One region of the Paenibacillus sp. SORGH_AS_0306 genome, then DNA from elsewhere that is predicted to be linked to it. Evidence: riboswitches for the same ligand, from Rfam matches in the RefSeq annotation. Region 1 holds a riboswitch; the other holds the start of a gene.
What was found. A riboswitch is a leader RNA that binds a small molecule or an ion and turns the genes downstream of it on or off. The one in region 1 is predicted to bind FMN.

Region 1 (9,380 bases):
TAAAAACAACCGTGTATTTGAAGTGGATGCACGTGGATTCTACTTTAATGATGCAGCATCACTTGATTATCAGCTTGACTTTATTACCAAATCGTTGCTAGGTAAATCTTAAATGTAAATGACAAATGAAAAGAAGGAGCGCCTAGCGTTCCTTCTTTTCTAAATACAGAGAAGGAAACGATCCGTATAATGAAAAATGCTATGACTACCAAACATTTTCAAGCTTTTCTGATCAAGTTAATATTGATGTTGTTGCTATTTGTTGTTGTATTTGTAATCGCTATTATGGTCGGTGCTAAAAATATTTCATTATCTGATATCTGGAATGCGATATTTCATCCGCAAATCACAGGTGGCGATATTTCGATTATTCGTGAATTGCGTCTGCCGCGTGAGATTGGCGGCGTGCTGGTAGGAGCTGCGCTCGCTGTGGCCGGGGCTATTATGCAAGGTCTTACGCGTAATCCTTTAGCCGATCCCGGTTTACTCGGATTAAGTTCTGGTGCAAATGCTGCACTGGCTGTCGCTCTCGTTTTTCTACCAAGCGTTGGTTACTTCGGTATTATGATCGCTTGTTTTATCGGAGCTGCTGTAGGCATGTTACTTGTTTTTGGATTGACCGCACTGCGTAAACGGAATATGTCGCCATTACGTATGGTGCTGGCAGGAGCAGCCGTTTCGGCTTTGTTATTGGCTGTCGCTGAAGGAATCAGTCTACAATTTAAAATTTCTAAAAGTGTAACAATGTGGACATCTGGCGGATTGATCGGTACTACATGGGGACAGATTCAGAGTATTACCCCTGTTATCGTAATCTGTATTGTGATCGCTATTCTCTGTTCACGTCAATTAACCATTCTTAGCTTAAATGAAAGCACTGCTGTAGGATTGGGTCTGCAAACACATCAGATCAAAATGATTTTATTTGTACTAATTACATTACTTGCAGGAGCATCAGTAGCACTGGTTGGAAATCTGACATTTATCGGGCTGATGATTCCTCATCTTGTGCGTATGATTGCAGGTACTGATTATCGTACGATTTTGCCACTATCTGCGATAGCTGGCGCTACCTTTATGGTATTTGCAGATACGTTAGCACGAATGATCAATGCTCCTTTTGAGACACCGATTGCAGCTATTATCGCTATTATTGGACTGCCTTTCTTTCTACTGATTGTGCGGAAAGGAGTGCGCTCATTATGATGAAGCAACTACAACCTGCCCGTCAGCAAAAAATGATTCTTGGTATATTGACCATTATTATTTTAATTACAATGGTGATTGCACTCAGTGTTGGTGCTTCTTCTGTATCGTTTGACCGACTGATTCCTACATTGCTGGGAAACGGTACATTTGTAGATGACTTTGTACTGTTCTCGATTCGATTGCCACGTATGTTAGTGACATTGTTAGCAGGAATGGCGCTTGCTTTGGCGGGTTCTGTGTTGCAAGGTGTTACTCGCAATGAATTAGCTGATCCCGGGATTGTCGGTATTAATGCAGGTGCAGGTCTGGGTGTAACTGTATTTTTCTTATTTGCCCCACTTGAAGTTGGAACATTTGTCTACATATTGCCTGTCGTTGCTTTTGCAGGAGCATTGATTACCGCTATATTGATTTACCTCTTTTCCTATAGTCGTACTGAAGGTATGCAACCGATGAAATTCATTATCACAGGAGTCGGATTTTCATTAGCATTATCCGGTTGTATGATTGTGTTGATCTCTTCGGTAGATCGAGTAAAAGTCGATTTTATTTCAAGATGGTTAGCTGGCAATGTGTGGGGAACAGATTGGCCATTTGTGATCGCACTGCTACCCTGGTTGATTGTGCTGGTTCCATTTGTATTGTACAAATCCTGTTCGCTGAATCTATTAGCACTCAATGAAGGAACAGCGATTGGTGCAGGTGTACCGATTCAAAAAGATCGCATTTTGCTTATGTTAGCTGCTGTCGCTCTTGCCGCATCTGCGGTATCTGTTACAGGCGGTATTGCTTTTATCGGGCTGATGGCTCCTCATATCGCGAGAGCACTAGTAGGCCCACGACATCAACTATTTGTACCTGTATCGATTTTGATCGGTGGTTGGTTATTATTGCTTGCAGATACAATCGGTCGTAACCTTGCTGATCCTGATGGAATGCCTGCGGGAATCGTAGTCGCTTTGATCGGAGCACCGTATTTTCTTTACTTGCTGTTGAAAAAGTAATACTTATCGAAAAGAACTGTATAATTACCAGTAAAAAGATACCCAAAAAGCCAAAATGATTGTCGGATCAATTCCCAAACATTTTGGCTTTTTTTGGATTATATCATCTTATCTAACGATTCTATTTAGATTACTTGTGTGCTGGATAGCTCAGGTTAATCTAGTGGTGTATTTTTGGAAGAGTCCGACGGTGTAGAGATAGTCTGATCAGAAGTAGAACGTTCTTCTGCACCTGATCCCTGATCAGATACCATATCTTCTGCTATTTCTGTGAGCTCTTCACCCAATTCTTCTAACGCTTCTATATCTTCACTATGAACCTGTTCTTCCAAACGTTCGAACAATAGCTGTGTTTCCCCTTCGAGATCTTCCGCATTTTCAAAAGCAGACGCATCGGGAAGTTCACGAATATTGCCAAGTCCGAAATAATCTAAAAATGATTTGGTCGTACCGTATAAAATAGGGCGTCCTATTGCTTCAGCCCGTCCTGTTTCTTGAATCAAATCTTTATTGACTAATGTGTAAATTGCACGCTCGGATTTGACACCACGAATCTCTTCAATCTCAATTCGTGTAATCGGCTGGCGATACGCTACAATTGATAATGTTTCAAGCGCGGCTTGAGATAAAGAAGAACGGGAAGGTGAGTATGCCAATCGTTCATAATATTCAGCATGCGCGCGTATTGTAGATAACTGATAGCCACCTGCGATATTAACCACCTGAATCCCCCGTCTTGCTTTTTTCAGATCAGCTTGCAGTTCTTCGATAGCGATCTGTACCGTTTGTACCGGTTGATCGGTTACTTCTGAAATCTGCTTCGCATTCAATCCTTCTTCTCCAGCCAGAAATAACATACCTTCAATAATCGACTTCAATTTCTGGGACTTCATTGTTACTTATTTCACCTCTCCACTCCATCACGATATCGTCAAAAAGCCGGCTTTGGTAGCAGGAAATTTGCTTCATTTTCATTAATTCCAGCACAGCCAAAAAAGTCACCACGATCTCATGACGATACATTTCCTGGTGTAGCAGTTTGGAAAACAACAAGCTTTCTCCTTTTCCTAACCCTTGAAACCGGGTAGACACTTCACGTATCCGATCCTTCACCGAAATCTCATCACGCTGAATCCGGGTCACCTGTGTACGGCGTACGACTTTACGAAGAGCTTTGCGAAAAGCCTCCATCAAATCTATCGTATGCAGACCTTCCACTGGATTCACATCGTCTTTCGGCATAAAAGGGGTCAAATCTTCCGGTTCTTTTGTAAAAATCAGGCTACGCTCGGTTTCCATTTCTCGCAAATGCACAGCAATTCCTTTGTACTTGCGGTATTCCACCAGCTTGCGTACTAACTCTGCACGCGGGTCCAGATCGTCTTCCTCATAATAATCAAAATCATCCATCTCCATCACAGGCGGACGTGGCAATAGCAATTTGCTTTTGATCGACAATAATGTCGCTGCCATCACTAGAAATTCACTGGTCACTTCAAGTTCCAATTCTTTCATGCTATGAAGATATTCCAGATATTGATCTGTAATTTTGCTGATCGGAATATCCTGGATATTAATTTCAGATTCATCAATTAAATGAAGCAACAAATCGAGCGGCCCTTCAAACGTTTCCAGTTTGTACAGTACAGTCGTCACTGGACCACTCCTCTTAATCAATAGATTCTCATCTCTTATTGTATCTTAATCGCGCACTTTTCACAGTATATATTCAGCAAAAAAAGGGCAATCCCTGTTTCTGCCCTTTTTTTCGCTTATTATTTTATTATCATACGATAAATATTGTAGATATAATATATACATTTGCAGTAAACACGATATCAATAACATCAAAACAATCTTTTATTGTACAAGATGAATGATTACCAAATGAACTAAAACATATACCATATCAAACTACATTCAAGCGCACGTGCTTATTGCTCAAAGATAGACTTGATATATTATTTCATCATTTTAGTTAAATTCGCCATTTCGATCGCTGCGTTAGCTGAATCCCAACCTTTGTTACCTGCTTTGGTTCCTGCGCGTTCAATCGCTTGTTCAATACTTTCAGTCGTTACAATACCGAAAATAACAGGTACGCCTGTTTTCAAATTAATGGCAGATACACCTTTGGCTACTTCATTACATACATAATCATAATGAGTTGTAGATCCACGGATCACTGTACCTAATGTGATTACTGCATCATACTTTCCGCTTTCAGCCATTTTTTGCGCAACTAAAGGAATTTCAAAAGCTCCTGGAACCCATGCCACATCAATATCATTTTCAGCAGTACCATGACGCTTGAGCGCATCAAGTGCTCCACCTAACAATTTGGTGGTAATAAACTCATTAAAACGTCCAACAACGATACCAAATTTAAGATCCTGCGCGATTAAATGTCCTTCAAAAATATTAGCCATAGTGTTCATCCTCTTTTCGGTAGGTTAGTTTGAGTGGGTATTGACGGTTGGAGACGTCTGCTCCAAATAAGCTATTAAAGCTTGAATGCTGATTAATTGAAGATGGTGTTGCTTGGCGATTGCTTCGAGCTCCGGCAAACGTGCCATCGTGCCGTCTGTATTCATAATTTCACAGATCACACCAGCAGGTGGAGCATCACATAAGCGTGCCAAATCAATCGCTGCTTCTGTATGCCCGGGACGTTGCCGTACACCGCCTTCACTTGCGATCAATGGAAACATATGACCCGGGCGGCGAAAATGAGCTGGTGTAGCTTCTGGATCGGTCAGACCTATCACTGTCATAGATCGCTCTTGTGCAGAGATACCTGTAGAAGTGCTAATATGATCGACGGATACCGTAAAAGCTGTTCCATGATAATCAGTATTTTGCGCTACCATCGGAATCAGTTCTAACTCGGCAGCACGTCCACTTGTGATCGGAGCACATACCAAGCCTCGACCTTCTGTGACCATAAAGTTAATCACTTCAGGGGTAGCACGATCTGCCAAAGCGATAAAGTCGCCTTCATTTTCCCGATCTTCATCATCGACTACGATAATCACTTTGCCCTGTTTAAGATCAGCTACTGCTGCTTCTATCGCATCTAAGTTTGTAGATGATTTGTGATTCATCGATATAACCTCCCTCTTGAACCTTGTCGCGCTTATGGTGCCAAGCGCTTACTGTAAGATATTTTGCTTTGCAAAAATCATTTTTTTATTGAATCTTGTCGCGCTTATAGTACCAAGCGCTTACTGTAAGATATTTTGCTTTGCAAAAATCATTTTTTATTGAAACCTTGTCGCGCTTTTACTTCCAAGCGCTTACATATATCCATTTTCTTGCAAAAATTGGCTTGTGATTGATGGCTTTTTCTGACTGGTGGCATCATTTGCTGTATTCGATTGGTATTGTAGTAAATGTTCTACATACTTACCAAGCACATCGCATTCAATATTGACCATATCGCCTGCTTTTCGATAAGCAAGTACAGTTTCTTTGAGTGTATGTGGAATGATAGAGATTGTGAATGAAGTCGTTGTTACCGATACAACCGTCAAGCTGATGCCATCGACAGTGATAGACCCTTTCGGAATAATATAACGAAATAGATCATGATCAGTCGGAGCAATCTGGAAAATAACAGCATTCTGGTTGCTTTGTATCTGTTCAATATGTGCTGTGCCATCCACATGACCTTGTACGATATGCCCTCCGAAGCGTCCATTCGCTATCATTGCTCGCTCTAGATTAATAGGGCTGCCTGTTTTTAACTGTTTAAGGCTAGAAGAACGATACGTTTCTGGCATGACATCTACGGTAAATAGAGAATCAGCTATCGTGGTAACCGTTAAGCATACCCCGTTGCATGAGACACTATCTCCGATCTGAAGTCCGTCCATAATACGTGATGCTTGAATACCAAGTACCATCGTTTCACCGCGCCGTCCATTTTGTCGGAGTGTACCTATTTCTTCGATTAGTCCGGTAAACATAGACATCCTCCTTTCTACCAAGATGGTCTGCTATTTGAATATTAGAGATGATGATAACGTGGTAATCCACTGATATAAATATTGTCATCTAACGTCTCTATTTCGATCTCATCTAGTGTTACAGCTTGATTCATTTTTTCAAATCCATCAAAAGCGAATGTTGATAACGTACCGCCAATAATCTTAGGAGCAAAAAATAAAGTGACTCGATCGATCAGTCCTGCTTCAAGCATCGAACCATTTAATGTACCGCCACCTTCTAACAAAATCGAAGAGATCTCAAGTTCGCCAAGCTTTTTCATCGCAAAAGGAAGATCTACATACGGGCCCGCTACCACAGATGATAACGGTGATACCACGTTCTTGCAGTTCATGGATACGATCCCGATCCGCTTGATAAGTAGTGACAATAATCGTAGGCGCTACATCTGTATTCAATAACTTGGCGGTATCTGGAATGCGTAGTTGTGAGTCAATCACAATACGGGTAGGCTGAACGCCAGTCACTTCTGTACGTGTCGTCAGCTCAGGATCATCGGCTAATACTGTGCCGATTCCCACCATAATACCTTGATGACGATGACGCATCGTATGAACGATCGCACGAGCATCGCTATTAGAGATCCATTTGCTATCACCGGTACGAGACGCTAGACGACCATCTAACGTACTGGCTGTTTTGAGCGTCACAAAAGGGAGCCCTGTTGTAATATATTTGTTAAACGTTTCGTTAAGTCGTGCCGAGCGCTTCGCCAATACACCGGTCACCACTTCGATTCCATGATTACGCAGTCGTTCGATTCCAGAACCTGCTACCTGTGGATTCGGGTCTACAGCAGCAACAACGACTCGTTTTACTTTTTCTTTAATCAGACGATCACTGCAAGGTGGCGTTTTGCCATAATGACTGCATGGTTCTAACGTCACATATGCTGTAGCGCCTTCTGCTTGATCTCCTGCCATATTAAGTGCATGTACTTCAGCATGTCCGGTTCCTCGCTGTAAATGTGCACCCATTCCTACGATTCTGCCGTCTTTCACAACCACACAACCGACCACAGGATTAATATCTGTCTGCCCTTGAGCTTTTTCTGCCAAGTCCAGTGCTAGAGTCATGTAAAATTCATCATTGATTACGTTCATTATTCAGGGCTCCTTTGACACCATAAAAAATTCATAACTGCATACTTTGCACTTGATCAAAGTGCTGTTACGAGTTTGATCGTAGTATCATCATATTTAGTTACTATTCATAATTTAATAACTAAATTATAAAGTGTATACCGATACAATGACAAGCAAAAAGCCCTGTAAACCGGAATAGTATCCGAATGTTTACAGGGCTTAACATAATAATGTATAGGAGTAAGAATCTAATGTACCTCTTATAGAGTGCGCATATGTCTGTATATCTACAGCGCAAAGACTGTATACCTACTGCTGGTTTCAGTTTAATCCACTGATCCAATTTTTACATATGTGCTACGTATAGAACCTATTTAGATGCCAAAGAAACCTAAAGATGCTCAGGTATCTTGCTTCATCAAAATAGTAAACTATACACTCAAATAAGTGCACCTTAATTCAGAAATCGCTGTGCAAGCGACCTCTGTATCCCTCTCCCATCCAGACTATACTGTCGGCTCCGGATTCTCACCAGATCCACCGTCTATGGTTATTACACACATAGCCGGGTCACGGACTTAGAGATCACATATTATCTTGATCTCAACACCGCCGGTGGGGAATTTCGCCCCGCCCCGAAGGATAAATTATGAAGTTATTATCACTATTTCACTGTGATGCTGAAATCATATCATCCACACACGCAAAAATCAAGAAACCTAACTTTTTCTATAGGCTACATGCTCTGATATCATCATTATTTATTTTATCTACAAGTGCTCTCATGACTCTACTACCTCTATTGTTGTATAATAAATTCGCGTTTTATTTTTTTTAAATGATAGATTGTTTTCCGTCTAATATCCTTACCATTATACTAATCGAAAGGTGATTATTATGTTTTTAATCAACAAAAAACTAATCCGCAAATTGACTGCACCTTATCAAGAAATGAATATGCATATCTGTTATACTACACCTCAACACTTTTCAGCGTATTCCAGTAAAGCTATATTGCTACTTAATGATGAGAAACTCATCGTCTTATTTCTTAACTTCTTTTCTTACAAAGTGATCCATACTGCTGAATTACCGATTGCTGATCTACAAGAGCATCATTATAATCAAGGAATTTCGCTGGCTTCAATATGGTCATTTCAAAGTAAAGGACAATCATGGCGCTTTCAAATTCTCAAAAAGATTATTCCACTCGGTAAGATGCAACAAGAGTTTTTAGATTTTTTACATGACCATATAGTCAATACATAAATAGAGCGCAAAAAAACCCTAATTAACCCTCTTCTACAGTTGTAAAAGAAAGGTTATTAGGGTTGTGAAATATCTGTATCTGTGTATTTAGTAGATATACCTTAACCTTCTACGCTTGATAAGCAATCTGTCCATTCACCACTGTCATATGAACAGTCGTCTGCAACAGAGATTCGGAATCGGTAGTAATATCTCGATCAATCACTGTAAAATCAGCCGCTTTGCCAACGTGAATACTACCACGTTGTTGTTCTTCGCCTGCTGCTTGTGCACTGCCTACTGTAAACAAATGAATCGCTTCAGCAATACTAAGTCGCTCTTGTGGTAAATATCCTTCGGCTGGCTCTGTAACATAAGGTCTACGACGGGTAACGGCGGCATGGATACCAAGCATCGGATCAAGCGGTTCAATAGGTGCATCGCTTCCACCTGCACAGATCACACCAGCATCTATTAACTTTTTCCAGGCATATAAATAATCAGTACGTTCTGCACCTACACGCTCCATCACCCAGGGGAAATCACTGGCAACAAATCGAGGCTGGATATCTGCAATAAGTGGTAATTGCGTCATTCGCTCAAGCAGTTGTTGATCCAATACCTGCGCATGGATAAATCGATCGGGCAAGTGTGAAATGCCTTGCAACGGATGGGCTTCCATCGTCGATAATGTAAGATCTGCCGCACCATCACCAATAGCATGTACAGCAATCGGATAGCCTAGCGAACGAGCATATGATGTAATTTCATTTAACTGTGCCGTCGTATGAATCGCCATTCCGCATGTATGAGGTGCATCACTATA
Region 2 (9,380 bases), 1.7 Mb from region 1:
AATACCTTTTGTTTTTCTCATTAATACAACCCCCTTATCGAATAAATAAGTATGTGCGTTTTTTAGATAACGCTTACATTTAGAATCTTAATTCATTCTTTAAGGGGGAACCATGACGCTTTTTTCGATGCTATAGACATATATTTAGGTCTGTCTAGTGAAGCAGTTCTTTATTGCAGATCATAATTAAAGAATCTATCTGTAAATTACACAGGATGTTGGTAATGACGACGACTATCCCGATACTGCTTGGGTGTAGTACCCGTTTCTGTTTTGAATACTCGATTAAAATGGCGAATATTCACAAATCCTGTATCATAAGCAATCGTAGCAATTTTCTCATCGGTATGAATCAATCGCTTGATCGCTTCTCGAATTCGTATCTCTGTCAGCACTTCGACAAATGAATGCCCTAATCGATGTTTGAACAGACTACTGAGATAAGAAGCATTCAAGTAGACTTTTTCTGCCATTAAACTTAGAGTGATCGGCTCTGCGTAATGTTCTTCAAGGTAACGCACCACCTGATCAACCGCATGGATCACATGCCCTTCTTTGCGCTGAATCAGATCATATAACGAATACAATAATTCTCCGCAATATTGTGCGAGTTGCTGACGCTCATTAATCAACAACACATGTTGCAAAATCATACCCATATCCTGCTTATTTAGCCATTCGCTAAGTACTTTGTAATCCAGTGCAATCTCATAACACTCTAATAATATTTTGCATATTTGTTGCTGGATCACTTCTGGATGATTCATTTGCCTGCATAATCGTTCGATAAAAGCTTGCACTTGTCTTGTTAATTCTTGTCCATTTTCCTGTGCTAATAACTGTTCCAAAAAGTGTCTGTCTGCTGCTTGCAATCGAGATAACGGCATCGTATTCGTCGCTGAAGATTCATAGACTAGCACTTGATCTCCTCCCGAAATTAAGCGATATAACAGAGCAGTCTCTGCTTCACGATAAGATTTCGGTACCGATTCTAGGTCATCTACTCCGCCACCGATCCCAATCGTAACGGTCATTTGAGAGATGCGCTTAATAGTGCGAATTAATTGTCCTGACAATGATCTGATTTGCTGTGCTGTGGCTTCATTTCGATCACTATTGATCAGAGCAATCACTTTATGATGATCTATAAATGTGTATCCTTGTAAAGGTTCTATGATCATCTCACGTACAAATTGCTGAATATACAAAAAGAATAACTCAGGATCATTCTGACGATAACGCTGTTCTGTAACCGAATCTCGATCCAATTGCACAATCAGACAATATATTCCGTTATGAGGAAAAGAAATACTGGCTTGATCGAATAACTCACCTTCATCATAAGCTATATTGCCATGAATCAGACTACTCAATAACTGCTGTCTAATGACTTGCTGACTGGGCATATGTTCTACTACAGATTGGGATTCACTTTCTTTGCTCAATTCTGCTTCTACTTTGCATAATGCGGTATACAGTTCTTCTTTATTCACCGGTTTGAGCAAATAATCTCTAGCGCCGCTACGAATCGAACTGCGAGCATACTCAAAATCATTATGTCCACTTAGCACAATACAGCGAATAGTAGGATACTGTTCTGCCAGTGTTGCTTGCAGTTGAATACCATCCATACGAGGCATCCGTATATCGGTAATTACCAGATGAGGACGTTGAGACTGAATCATTTCCAGCGCTTCCAATCCATCTCTGGCTTCACCGATAACTGTCCATTCCAGATTAGATTCATGAATTAAATGAGTTATTCCTTTGCGAAAAATCATCTCATCATCAACAATTAAAACGTTATACATAAGAAGAGTCTCCTTTCTTCAAGTCATCTTAATAGATCATGTCAGATGCAGGCATCACAACAGTAACGCGCAGTCCTCCTTCATCCCGATTATGCAACGTAATGCCATAATCATTGCCATACTTGAGAGCAATTCTGCGATGAACATTGACCAATCCATGACCTCCCGGGCCTTCTGGCAAAATACCGGCTTCCATATGACGATGTTGTTCTTCGATCCATTCTTGCTCCATCCCCGGGCCGTTATCAATCACATCTATCTGAATCTGCTCCTGCTCTATATGAACGTTTATCTGAATATAAATATCACCACGCCCTCGTTCTAAGCCATGAATAATTGCATTTTCTACTAATGGTTGTAGTGTCAGACGAATAATAGGGCTGGATAACAGCGATGGGTCTGCATGAATCGTATACGTTAAGCGCTCATCATACCGAATACGCTGAATCGAAAGGTATCCTCGGACATGATCCAGTTCTTGCTCGATCGTCACTTCACTATGATCACTGCCAATACTATACCGGAGTAATGCACTGAGATGATTGGTCATTTGAACCACTTCACGATTGCCTTCAAGCTCCGCATACATACTGATCGAACCGAGTGTATTGTACAAAAAATGAGGATTGATCTGGCTTTGAAGTGAAGCAATCTGCGCATTTTTTTCCCGAATCTCTGTTTCATATAATCGATAAGTTAAAGTCCCTAGACGGGATACCATAATATTAAAAGTACGACTCAAATGACCGATTTCATCTGTTTGATGAACAGGTAACGTAATATCAAACTCTCCACGTTCTACAAGTTTCATAGAATCGCGTAGTACACTAAGCGGTCTTGTAATTCGCATCGCATGAAAGATAGATACAATGACCGAGATAATCAGACAGATTCCGCCTAACCAGATCATTTGCCGATTAACCTGCTCGGCATCTTGTACCAATACTGCTACAGGAACTGCTTGCAGTACGGTCCAATGAGTCACAGGTGAGGTCTGATACGTGAGCAGTACCGATTGCTTGCCATTATGAATCGTTAACGTACCTTCTCCTCCATACTGCTGTAGCGTAGAATCGTCGACAGGAAAAGAAGGGCTTTTATAAATCAATTGCTTATGCTGATCGATCATTGCAAATAACGATGTAGGCGAACCTGCCAGATGTGTAATCCGATCAGTCAATGTCTCGGCAGGCACATCAATCACTAGCACGCCTAATTCTTGGCCATTATCCAGACTACGAATTTTACGAGCAATCGAAAACACTTGATAGACCGTTCCATTATCCGATAATACTGCATGAGGAGCGATAAAATACCCTTTGCCTGACAATTCAGTATCTAACGCTAATAATCGTTCTCGATCGCCTGATTCTGCAAATCTGCCCGGACTATCCGGCAATTCTACATATGAAGAATGTGTATGATTGGTAAATAAAGCGACGCCTGCAATATCGACACGTCCATTCACCCGAATACGCCGCACAAAGCTTTCCAACAATAAGCGATCTTCATATCGATCAATCACTTGATCTTGTGTATCCTGTTCTAGATAATCCATAATTTCTGGCGATTGATACGGCAATACAGATAATAAGACTAACTCATTCATATACGCATCCAAATTCGATGTGAATTCGCGCACTACATCTGCCTGATATTGACCTGCATTGGTTTGAATCGAATCCGAGTACCCTATACTAGAAATCCATGAAGAAATGATCAATGGAATCGAAATTAATGTAATATTCATAATAATCAACCGGGTAACTAATCGCATATTTTTCCAGCGACGAATCCAATTTTTGATAGATATCTGCATGACTTACTCCTTCAAAATCTGGTTAATCAAAGGCTCTAAATGATCAAGCATCTGATCTACACTTTGCTTACCGTACCAGATTTTCTCCAATTCATTAATCAGTGCATCGCTGATCATAATCTGCTTCGGATTGCTGGGGAAATATTCAACATGATTGGCTTCATCTACATACTCTTTTCGCAAAGGTAGGGAAAGATAAGCTTGTGATAGTGCTTCCGATTGTACCGCAGGCACATGCCCTGCTTCTCCCCATACTGCTCCATGCTTGGCTAACCAGTGTGCAAATTTGACAGCCGCTAGTACTTTTTCTGGATCTTGTTCATGATGGGTTGGAAAAGCAAGCGTATGTGCATCTCCCCATGATCCTGCATGGTCATAGATTTGCGGAAATGGCATTACACCAAAATCCAAATCAGGTACTTTTTCAAAAGAGCCGATAGACCATACACCTAGAAAAAGCATTGCTGCTTTCCCTTGAGCAAATTCATTCGAAGCATCATTAATATTAGGCGGAATTAACTGTTGCTCATACAGGGAAGTGACTAATTCTAAAGAGCGCTTAGCGGCTGGCATATCAACAGAGGCACGTTGTCCGTCAGCTGTATACAATTGTCCTCCCCCTTCGATCTGCGCATACAATGACCACCACAACCATAACGAATCGATCCGTACGTTCGGTACAGCAAGTGGTGCTACATCCTGTGGAATATGCTTTTGTAAAGTCTGCAAAAAGTCTACAAATCCTTTTTCTCCTGGCTGTATCTGCACCTGTCCATCACGATACAATCCTGCTTTGGCTAACCACTTTTTGTTATAATACAATACGCTAAAATGTGTATCTAAAGGAATCGCATAATGATTGGTCTGCATCATCGTTCTTGCCAGAATAGACGGATTGAAGTCTTGCCAGTTCACACCTGCTTGAGAAGCAACAGTATTTATATTTTGGATAAAATCGGCGGGTATATATTGAGCGAACATCGACGCATGTATGATCGCTACATCAGGCGCTTCTTCAGTAACGATAGCTGTCGATAATTTGGTATAGTAATCATCTGATTTATTATTTTTCATCGTGACGACAATATGATCGGTATTTTCTTGGTTGTATCGTTGTACCAGTTCATTCATAAAAGAGATATCTCCACCGCTAAAAGGTGTCCAAAATGATATCTGAATAGGATCTGTAGTCGATAGATTAGCTACTGACTGTGGATGAGAACGATCCCCTATAAACGATGATATCCCGCTTCGATATAGACTGTAACCGAGTATGCCGATGATGACTATTATCACCACAAGCAACCCATATAATTTTAACCTTGTCATAGGCAACCAATATTGCTTGATCCATCTCACCATATAACCTAACCTCACTTTGTAGATGTACTCGATATAAAGCAAAACAAAGCATATGAATTACGCCTAATGTACCTGTTTGATCTCAAAGTGTAAACGGTTAAACTCTTCATTCAGACCTTCCCGTTCATATCTCCAATAGAATGTCTATCCATCCAAAATATCGTCCTGTTCCCCGACATTATTCTGCGTTACAGTTCGTATTGTAAGCGTTATCTATTTACTATACTGAGAGGGGCTGAATCAATGAAACGTCATCGCTTGATCATTAAAGGAGGAGTTTTATTTTTGCTATTTACTTTACTTATGAGCACTAGTATTAGTATCGCTTCTGCGGCATCTGTCCAAAAACAGTTTTATAATGTCATTATGCAGGATGGTGCAGATCCATGGATGTATAAACATACTGATGGATTCTATTATTTCACAAAAACGACAGGTAACAATGTCACGATCTGGAAATCTTCTACATTAACCGGTATTGATGCTGCTGAAAAGCGTGAAATTACAACAGGTGGGCAAAATGTATGGGCTCCTGAAATTCATTTTCTAAATGGAGCATGGTACATTTACTATGCCAAAGACGACGGTGATAATGCGAATCATCGCATGTATGTGATGCAGAATACTAGCAGTAACCCGATGCAAGGCACTTGGGTAGATAAAGGTCAGATCACAGATACTACCAATCGTTGGGCAATCGATGGGACTCCATTATCGGTGAACGGGCAGTTGTATTTTATCTGGTCAGGCTGGGAAGGTTCAGAAAATGTAAGACAAAATCTATATATCGCTCATATGAGTAACCCATGGACGATCGATTCAGCACGTGTTGAGATTGCTCGTCCTACGTATGCATGGGAGACCAATCACCAACCGAATGTCAACGAAGGCCCTCAAGTGGTGATCAAAAATAACAAAATCAATCTAATCTATTCAGCTAGTGGAAGCTGGACGAATGATTATGCGCTAGGTCTAATTACAGCACAGACCAATAGCAATTTATTAAGCCCTTCAGCTTGGAGCAAACGCACTCAACCTGTATTTGCTTCTGCTAATGGGGTGTATGGACCCGGTCATGCTTCATTTACTACCTCTCCTGATGGCAAAGAAGATTGGATCGTTTATCATTCTGCCAAATTTAATAATGCAGGTTGGAACCGGGAAATTCGTACACAGAAATTTAGCTGGAATACAGACAATACCCCTCAATTCGGTCAACCTCTTAATCCTAATGTACAGATCGCTATTCCATCCGGTGAACCGGATCGCACCCGTTATGAAGGTGAACAAGGAACATTCGGTGGTGTCGCGTATGCTTCTTCAAGCCCTAATGGTTCAGGACTATCCAAAGCAGGTCATATCGATACAGACGGTAGTTATGTTCAATATACGGTAAATATCCCGACTACAGGAACGTATATGCTAGCTGCACGTACAGGTAATGGCACAGATGGACTGGATTGGTCTACTCTTCGACTATCGGTCGATAGCGGCAATCCAACAGACTTCTTTATTACCAATAAAGGTTGGGAAAATTGGGGATTATCGACACAACGTCTATCATTGACAGCAGGTAATCATACGATTCGTTTTAGCAAAGGAAATGGTTACGGAGAATTAGACTTTTTCGATCTTGTACCTATCAAATAAAAACAATATACTTTCCGATTTAGATTAAAAGCTACTTCATATTCGATATATCATTACATCGATATCTTGTACAAACTAAAAAATCCTGTCTACTCCAGCGATATTCCGCTAGATAGACAGGATTTTTTTATATAAAAGTTAGTATTTATAGATTATAGAATCTATGATTTCTTGATAACAAAGAAATGGTTATGCAGAAGGTACGGCTGTTTTGGCATCAGATGGTTGCTGACGTCTGGAAATAAAGAACAATGCTACCCAGATCAACAAAAATCCGACCAATTGAGCCCATGTTAATAATTGTCCAAATACGATCCAGTTAATAACTACACCGACTAATGGGAAGCTTAGTTCTGCTAATGTAGCTACAGAAGCTTTGGTTGTAGACAATCCTTTGTAGTACATTAATAGACTTAGCAAGCCTGGCAACAATGCTTGACCTAGCAAATTCAGAGATACGGCTGCAATTCCACCAGAATCAGCAGATAAGCTCCAAGCTGCACCTTCATGCCATGTTAATACAAGCAACAAAGGTAAAGCCATAATAAAGCGTAATGATGTTACGGTCTCATATTTCATCTGACCTACCATTAAGCGTCCCATCACTGTAGATCCACCCCATAATGCTGCTGCACCTAGAGCAAATAGACTACCAACTTGTACAAATTCACTCATATGTCCGATAGGAATAGCGAATCCAAATGTTAAAATATACGTTCCTACTAATGCTAAAGCAAATAACCAACCAAATCCACGCGGTAATACTTCTTTTAAAATAATTCGAGCTAATACAATCGCAAAAATCGGTTGTAATTTCTGTAATAACAAGACAGCATTGAGATTACCATGAGCCAGTCCCATCGTGAATAGAATCGTAGCAATCGCCGATCCACCCCAGGATAAGAACAACAATGCTCCGATATGACGCATTTTCAATCCTTTTAATTCAGCACGGTTGACCCATAATACAGGAGCCGCCGCTAGAAAAACAATCAAATGCTCCAACAATACCAATTGAGTTGAAGTCATTGTTTTGAGTAAAATAATTCGAAACAGTGGATCAACGCCCCATAACGCTGCTCCTACAAAAACGAGCCAAAATCCACTTTTAATATGACGCTGTCTAGCTGATGATGCTGTTTTGATGTTATAACTTGCATTTTCCATGATTCAAACTCCCTACGTGATTAGAATTTGAATATGAGATCTCATACGGAAAGCCCCCGTTTATCAACGTACAATAAACGGGGGCTTGATCAAATAAACGTGCAACTGTATTTTACAATACACTGGCAAGCTTATTGGTTGATCTTCTCCCATCCGGACTGTACCGTCGGCTCTGGATTCTCACCAGATCAGTCATTTTTCAAAAAAGAAAAATGAGTCGCGGGCTACCCTTTCTTTCAATTATAAAAGAAACGTTCACCGCCGGTCGGGAATTGCACCCTACCCCGAAGATCTCTATTCGATTTTGGTTTGTTAATATAAAGAAGCTACTCTCATGTTTAACCATGAAAATAAGATTTGAAAACTTTCTTGTATCAAACATTCAATATATCTCATTATAAAGATACTTTTAGTAACTTGCAATAGTTTCGTACAAATAAATAGTTTACAACATATTTAAATCCTTAATTCCGATCAATTAACTATACTATACAATAAATAGAATGAATGTCTAGTAGCTATCAAATGTTTCTATAGATACATTGATTTTGTAAATGAGAGTAGTCTATAATCCTATTTATTTATATTACTCTATTGTCACATTTCTGTAACAGTTGTATAATCATAGAGGATTTACATCTTTAAACAATAAGTAGTACATAACTGAGAGGGGTAGAAAAATTTGGATTACAATTCGCAAAACAATGGTTACCCGCCTGCGCAACCAGATCAACGCACAGGAGTATTAACATTCAAAGATTGGATGCTTACGATTTTATTAATAATTATTCCGTTCGTAAATATCGTAATGTTATTTGTATGGGCATTCGGTGCAAATACCAATGTATCTAAAGCTAACTTTGCTAAAGCTTACTTGATCTGGTTGGCTATCGGTATTGTTGTATCTATTATTTTCTCTATTTTATTTGGTTCTTTAATGGCTGCAACAATGAGCAATATGGACCGTAGCGGATATTAATAGCAAAACAAAAAGAAGCACCTCGCAGGGTGCTTCTTTTTTGTCTACTTTTAAGTAGATGCTTTTAATAACGATCTAAGACTAACTGTGTTTTCAACGAATCTTGAGGGACTAACCAACCTTCTTGATTCAAATAGTTCATTAATTGCTGACGATCAGTTGCAGCGGTATTGTAATCATCGGTTTTGAACGAAATCTCAATCACAGGCTCAGTACCTGTACCGGAAGCATTACGAATCGGCCAAATTTCTACGTCTACATCGATTCCATTCCAGCTACCTTCATATTTACTCGCCATCACCGGGCCATACGAGCGCGATGCTTTTAACTGCTTTTCACCCCAGCTTGATCCATCTTTCCACTTTTTCAATTTACCTGGCAAATTATCGACAAGCAAAGATAATGCTTTACTATCCGCAGGCAATGTTGCTCCTGATGTTGTTGCTTTTGATTTTTTATCGTTAGACAGGCTTAATGTCTGCTTGCTGTATCCCCAATCGACTTCTGCTTCATAGTTCGTATCGGAAGCATCAAATCCTTGTTGATTAGCCAGTGTTAATGCTGCATCAATATTTCCATTTGCAATACTGTA

Region 2: linked by a shared signal. The riboswitch ahead of QE450_RS03735 (DMT family transporter) and the one ahead of ribD (bifunctional diaminohydroxyphosphoribosylaminopyrimidine deaminase/5-amino-6-(5-phosphoribosylamino)uracil reductase RibD) in region 1 are both predicted to bind FMN.

The regions. Positions count from the first base shown of each region.
Region 1 covers NZ_JAUTBP010000001.1:2,608,499-2,617,878, forward strand. Annotated here, with positions in the region: gene QE450_RS11280 (iron-hydroxamate ABC transporter substrate-binding protein) at 1-112, shown strand, start outside; gene QE450_RS11285 (FecCD family ABC transporter permease) at 190-1,206, shown strand; gene QE450_RS11290 (FecCD family ABC transporter permease) at 1,206-2,213, shown strand; gene scpB (SMC-Scp complex subunit ScpB) at 2,369-3,106, opposite strand; gene QE450_RS11300 (segregation and condensation protein A) at 3,075-3,869, opposite strand; gene ribH (6,7-dimethyl-8-ribityllumazine synthase) at 4,175-4,642, opposite strand; gene ribB (3,4-dihydroxy-2-butanone-4-phosphate synthase) at 4,667-5,317, opposite strand; gene ribE (riboflavin synthase) at 5,510-6,181, opposite strand; partial or broken gene ribD (bifunctional diaminohydroxyphosphoribosylaminopyrimidine deaminase/5-amino-6-(5-phosphoribosylamino)uracil reductase RibD) at 6,223-7,324, opposite strand; FMN riboswitch at 7,792-7,953, opposite strand; gene QE450_RS11325 (hypothetical protein) at 8,204-8,575, shown strand; gene QE450_RS11330 (amidohydrolase) at 8,685-9,380, opposite strand, start outside.
Region 2 covers NZ_JAUTBP010000001.1:865,008-874,387, reverse strand. Annotated here, with positions in the region: gene QE450_RS03760 (ABC transporter substrate-binding protein) at 1-21, opposite strand, end outside; gene QE450_RS03755 (response regulator) at 207-1,811, opposite strand; gene QE450_RS03750 (cache domain-containing sensor histidine kinase) at 1,840-3,630, opposite strand; gene QE450_RS03745 (extracellular solute-binding protein) at 3,634-4,926, opposite strand; gene QE450_RS03740 (family 43 glycosylhydrolase) at 5,296-6,642, shown strand; gene QE450_RS03735 (DMT family transporter) at 6,832-7,809, opposite strand; FMN riboswitch at 7,947-8,105, opposite strand; gene QE450_RS03730 (hypothetical protein) at 8,492-8,788, shown strand; gene QE450_RS03725 (hypothetical protein) at 8,853-9,380, opposite strand, start outside.